2 regions of the Exiguobacterium sp. s194 genome follow, and region 1 is predicted to be linked to the other one. Evidence: predicted binding sites of a transcription regulator. Region 1 holds the regulator's gene; the other holds the start of a gene.
What was found. Region 1 encodes LexA, which represses DNA repair genes until DNA is damaged. Its sites were predicted from a motif close to CGAACATATGTTCG; they were not measured.
Positions count from the first base shown of each region.

Region 2: the regulator LexA is predicted to act here: its motif matches at 1,392-1,405, upstream of KNP85_RS03365 (Y-family DNA polymerase).

Region 1 is NZ_JACSLT010000005.1:56,999-60,166, reverse strand. Features, by position in the region: gene KNP85_RS07355 (DUF896 domain-containing protein) at 190-423, opposite strand; gene KNP85_RS07350 (YneB family resolvase-like protein) at 484-1,128, opposite strand; gene KNP85_RS07345 (hypothetical protein) at 1,201-1,437, opposite strand; gene lexA (transcriptional repressor LexA) at 1,643-2,263, shown strand; gene KNP85_RS07335 (metal-binding protein) at 2,263-2,703, shown strand; gene KNP85_RS07330 (DNA alkylation repair protein) at 2,791-3,168, opposite strand, start outside.
Region 2 is NZ_JACSLT010000002.1:282,338-285,505, forward strand. Features, by position in the region: gene KNP85_RS03360 (YolD-like family protein) at 1-81, opposite strand, end outside; gene KNP85_RS03365 (Y-family DNA polymerase) at 78-1,373, opposite strand; gene secA2 (accessory Sec system translocase SecA2) at 1,610-3,168, shown strand, end outside.

The sequences.
Region 1 (3,168 bases):
TGTTACAAAGTTTCTACCCGTCATATTTTAGCATACTCATTCGTGTGTCACAACTAATTAATTAGTATAACACATTAGATGGAATCGTTTACTTCCTTTCGTCCAAAATCAGTCCATTAAGTCCCCCTGATCGCCGTTCGCGTATAACAAACATGCACACCCTATATGAAATAGGATGTGCATTCGTGGTCACTCCGAGCGATGTCGTTTCTGCTCGTCTTTCAATTTTTCAGGCGTTACGTCGTTCCCGTCCGGATCGACGACCTTCATCCCCATCATTTGCGATTTGAATGATTGGCGGAACGCTTGCAAATATTGTTGGCGCAGCGCTTGCTGCTCATCCATCTCTTCTGATGACAGTCCATCTGTCTTGGCTTTGTTGGCGAGAAAATTGATTCGCTCCAACTGTTCAGGTGCTAGCATCAGGCTCGCCCCCTCTCTACTGAATTTGTTCTTCTACTGTACAAAATCAGCGAGCAGGAATCAAGTTTCTGGCACTGATACGTGCTCCAAATAACGACGGTTCACGGTCGCTTTCGACACCTCATAGCCAAAACCACGTAGCGTGGCGGCAATTTCAGCGAACGTCAGTCCGCGCTCGCGCAGTTGGACAATTTCTTCGATCGGCACTTCGATTCGGCTCCGACCGCCTTGATCGTGATGTTGGATGTTGCGGTGCGGGTTGAACCCGTTCGCGACCGCCCGACGCATGCCGCGTGAGATTTTCGCATTATGGATTTTACGCTGGTATTCCTCGACGACACTGACGATTTCAAGCACCATCTTCTCGGCATCCGAGACGACGTATTCATCGGACGATTGCATCGTCAACAAGCGGACGTTATGTTTCATGAGCGTATGCAAGATGGCGATTTTCGCGTTCCCTCGTCCGAGGCGGCTGTCATCGCTCACGAGCACGGCATCGAGATTAGATGTCGAGACGTGCTCCAACAAATCGAGCAACCCCGTCCGATTGACCTCATACCCACTCTCTTGCTCACTGATCACATCGACGATTTCAGCGTCAAGACGTTTCGCCATCCGCGTCAGTTCGTCCGCTTGGCGACCGAGTGACGTCTCTTGCGTGGACTTGTTCGTCGACACGCGACAATAAATGACGACTCGCATCCCGTCACTTCCTTTCTTTCCATTCGCCCTCTACGATACACAGGTTCGGGGGCTGTTCGCAATCAGAAAAGATTATTCGGCGGCGAACCACGTCGTCTTGTCGTCTTCTTTCTCAGCGCGTTCAGCGAGAAGCTGTGCCTCGAGCGACTCGGCCTCCGTCAAGGCGACTTCTTCTTCGACGCTATGCTCGATTACTGGTTCGGTCGCGACGACTTCGACATCGTGGCGCATTTCCCCGACCATATAAAACGCGAACATTCCAAGTGCCAACATGCCGACTAAAATGATTCCATTGATTGTGTCTCTCATAACGATTACCTCCTGGGAATAAGAATACACGTTCTCGAGAACGTCTGTTCGTTTATCTGTTCTCATCATAAAACAAGAACTTCTGTTCGGTCAAGTGGAAAAAAACGAACGAATGTTTGTGCGCTCATGTGTTCTTGTGTTAAACTAAACCCATAAAGAATAGGATGCGTTCGCAGGTTATTCGACATAATCGAGGTGAAATCCATTGAAAAAAATGTCAGCAAGACAACAACAGATTCTTGATTTTATAAAAGCCGAGGTCCGGGCGAAAGGGTATCCACCTTCCGTTCGTGAAATCGGAGAGGCAGTCGGACTCGCATCGAGCTCGACCGTCCACGGCCACTTGGACCGTCTAGAGAAGCGTGGATTGATTCGACGTGACAAGACGAAGCCACGTGCCATCGAAATTTTAGATGAAGAGATGTCAGTCGTGGAAGACCATGATGCCGTCATGTACGTGCCGGTCATCGGGAAAGTCACGGCCGGTACGCCAATCACGGCAATCGAGAACGTGGAAGAGCACTTCCCGCTCCCGGCCCACGTCGTCGGTTCCGACAACGTCTACATGCTCTCGGTATCGGGAGACTCGATGATTAACGCCGGCATCTTGGATGGGGACCGTGTCCTCGTCCGCCAACAGAACACGGCCGACAATGGAGAGATTGTCGTCGCCATGACGGATGAAGGCGAAGCGACAGTGAAGCGGATTTATAAAGAAGCTTCGAAAGTCCGTCTTCAACCGGAGAACGATGAACTCGAAGCGATGTATTTCGATAACGTGTCGATTTTAGGGAAGGTCATCGGTGTATACCGTACGATTCACTAATGGCGAGTGGCAAGACACATACCCGTACGAATCTCGTGGCAATCGGTGCTCTTGCGATTGCCACGCCTTTTATTGACATCGATATTCCGACCATGTTCCTATTCGGCGCCCTAATCGGGACGTTCTGGCTCTCCCCGGACCTTGACTTAAAGTCGGACGCCTATTATCGATGGGGACCGCTTCGGGGCTTTTGGCTCCCTTATGTGAAGATTATGCCCCATCGGTCGTTATTCTCGCATTTTCCGCTCTTGAGCGATCTGATCCGGGTCATCTATCTCGGTTTCCCGCTCACGCTCGTGCTCACGTTCACGCCGTATGAGGAAGCTGTCAGATCGTGGCTCGACCTGAACGGGGCCGCATGCTTCTTCGGACTCGTTTTCGCGACGACGCTACATACGACGCTCGACTATGCGTCCACGTTCTTCAAACGTGCCTTTTAAGCCAAACATTTATGCCATACACCTAAAAGGGCAGCCCGTCTAGTAGAGACTGGGTTGCCCTTTTTGAACTGTTTATTATATAGAAGCTCAATAACTTTTATGCAACATGACATGATGTTCTGCCACTTCTCGTCCATTGACCAGCAAAACGACACGATGCTCCCCTGAATAATGCCGACGAGTCGTCAAATCTGCCCAACTGTGCATCCTGTTCGCTACAAGTCGCGCACCCCCGGGGACGATTTTGTTCGCTAGCAGAAAAGCTTTACGACTCGCTTTCCCGTTCGCTTTTATGAAATCGATGGCGTATTCGACCCGAATATAGGCGCCATCGCCTGGACGAATCGACACATCGTACTGAATCTCGCACGTCTCTCCTATGCTGAGCACGTTCGGATGTATCGAAATCGATGCGTTGACGGTCAAATCCGTTTCTTGCGTATAACCGAACAGCGTTAAGGCGTC
Region 2 (3,168 bases), on a different contig from region 1:
CTTTAGCAGCGCCACGTGCTCGGGCATGAGGAATGGGATCCATTTCAATTCACCGCGGTCTTTGTAGCGGGTCTGGCTCATGACGATTCACCTCCTTGTTTATGTCCGCCGATGAGGCGTTGCCGCGTCCGAAGCGGACTATCTTTCAGTAAACTCGACGCCGGGCGGATCGTGCCGCGCCCGAAGCGGACGTTCAAGCTATCGACGAGGTCGAGGAAGTCGAACCGGCGTGCCCGGGCCCACTCGTCCTCGAAGAACGACAGCTGAACGTGGTCGCTCCGGGGCTCGAGCTTGCCGAGGGCGACCGAGACGTAACGGACCGCCTCCGTCTCGTCCCACGCGTCGAGGAAAAGCGTCAACAACACCGGCAAGAACTCGCGCTCGTCCGCTGTGAAGCGGGCGAGCTTTTTTTGTTTGCTGAACCCGCGCCGCTCGCTCGTCCGGGTGTAGCGAACGCCGAGATGGACGCTGCCGCCGACGAGACCAGCCTGTCGCGTCCGCATCCCGACCTCGACGGCGATGGCCTGCAGGACGAGCCGGATGGCCGCGTACGTCGCATAGTCTTTCATGAGCGTGATGCCGTGGCCGATCGTCCGGGGCCGCTGCCGTTTCGCCCCGAACAGGGAGCTCGGCGGGAGGATCGTCGGCGATTCGTCGATGCCCCAGGCGTGATGCCACAGCTCGGCGCCGATGACGCCGAACTTCTCATGGAGCGTCTCGAGCGGATAGCGGGCGAGGTCGCCGATCGTGTCGATGCCGAGCCGCCGGAGATGGACTTCCATCTTCGCCCCGACGCCCCACATCTTGCCGATCGGGGCCGGGTGAATTAATCGTTCGACGTCGTGGAGGAAACAGCTGGCGACACCCGTCTTTTTCCCATGCAAGTCGAGGACGAGCTTGGCGAGGACGTTGTTCGGCCCGATGCCGATCGTGACCGGGATGCCGGTATAGCGGAAGACGGTCGAGCGGATGAGGCGGGCGACGTGCGCATCGTTCCCGAACAGCCGCTCCGTCCCGGTCAAGTCGACGAGCGTCTCGTCGACCGAGTAGACGCGGATCGCCTCAGGCGGTGCGAACTGATGCAAGATGTGGACGATTTGGACGGACACGTTCAAATAATGACTCATCCGGGCCTCGGCGTAGATGACGTGCCGTCGTTCGTGCCACGGCAACCGGTCGATGTGGAACCGTCTAGAGCCGGTCTTGATGCCGAGCTGCTTCATCGGTGGCGTCGCGGCGAGGACGAGGGCGCCGTGGTCCTGCAGGTTCGATAAGACGACGAGCTTTGTCTTGTACGGGTTCAACTTGCGGGCGGCGCACTCGCAACTGGCGTAGAACGAGACGCTGTCGATACAAAATATCCGACGTCGCATAGCCACCTCTCCTTTTTACGAACAAGCGTTCTGTTTTTCTCATCGTATCACGGTCTCACGCCGTCTCAAATAGAAAAATGAAAACAAATTTTGAAAAGAGTCAAAAAAAGGATAGATGGTGAATGAAATTCCATCTTTTTGGAATTTACCGAAATAATAAAGCGAGGCGGAAACAAAATCCGTTATAATGAGAGGGTAGCTAGACAAATATGGTTTCGGACGATGGAGGCTATCCTGTGATTGATTTTGTGAAGCAATTGACCAATGATCAGGCACGACGATTGAAAACCTATAAGAAACAAGTCGAACGCATCAACGCGTACGAGGAAACGATGCGCGCCTTAGACGATGAGGCGCTTCGCCAGTACGCGCTCGAACTGAAACAGCGGCTCACGGACGGTGCGGACGTCCGCGCCATCACGGAGGAAGGGTTCGCCCTCGTCCGCGAGGCATCCGTCCGGACGATCGGGCTCCGTCATTATGACGTCCAACTCATCGGCGGTCTCGCGCTGCTCGAAGGAAATATCGCCGAGATGCCGACCGGGGAAGGGAAGACGCTCGTCGCGGCTCTCCCGGCGTTCGTCAAGGCGCTCGAAGGGAAAGGCGTCCATGTCATCACGGTAAACGACTATTTGGCGATGCGTGACGCCGAACAGATCGGCAAGATCCATACGTTTCTCGGGCTCACAGTCGGACTGAACGTCCCGGAGATGGAGCTTGCTGACAAACAGGCGGCGTATGCGGCCGACATTACATACGGGGTCGGGACCGAGTTCGGGTTCGACTATCTTCGGGACCACTTGGTCGGCTCGCCGCAAGAACGCGTGCAGCGTCCGTTCCATTTCGCCTTGCTCGATGAAGTCGACAGCGTCTTGATTGACGAGGCGAAGACGCCGCTCATCATCGCCCAGAAGGATGAGTCACACGTCCGCTTGAAACGTCTCGCCCAAACCGTGTTCGGTCAATTGACGGAAGATGACTATACGGTCGACCTCGAGGCGCGCGCCGTCATGTTCTCGGATAAGGGCATCGAGAAGATTGAAGCGTTGTTCTCGGTCGACAACTTGTTTTCCGCCGAGCACCACGTCCTGTATCACTACATGATGCAGTCACTCCGGGCGAACGTATTGTTCGAGCGGGACGTCGACTATATCGTCCAAGAAGGCAAAATCGAGTTGATCGATTTGTTCACGGGCCGGGTCATGGAAGGACGCAGCCTGTCGGAAGGCCTCCATCAGGCGCTCGAGGCGAAAGAACAGCTCGACATCACCGAAGAGAACAAGACGACGGCTGAAATCACGATTCAACACTACTTCCGGATGTATCCGCTCCTCGGTGGCATGACCGGGACGGCCCAGACGTCACGCGAAGAGTTCATGAAGACGTATCAAATGGACGTCGTCCAAGTGCCGACGAACCGGCCACGTCTGCGTGAAGACTTGCCGGACCGCGTCTTTGACACGATCGCCCATAAATATGCGGCGGTCGGCCAAGAGGTCGCGGCCATCCACGCGACGGGACAACCGATTTTGATCGGGACGACCTCGATCGCCCAGTCGGAGGCCGTCAGCGAACAGCTCGAGCGACAGGGCATCAAGCATGAGCTGTTGAATGCGAAGACGGTCGCCCAAGAAGCCGAGATTATCGCCGAGGCGGGACGGCTCGGACGCGTGACGATTGCGACGAACATGGCCGGACGCGGGACCGACATCGTCTTAGACGAGACGGCGCGCGAACGCGGCGGCTTGTATGTCATCGGGACGGAACGACACGAGTCGCTCCGCGTCGACAATCA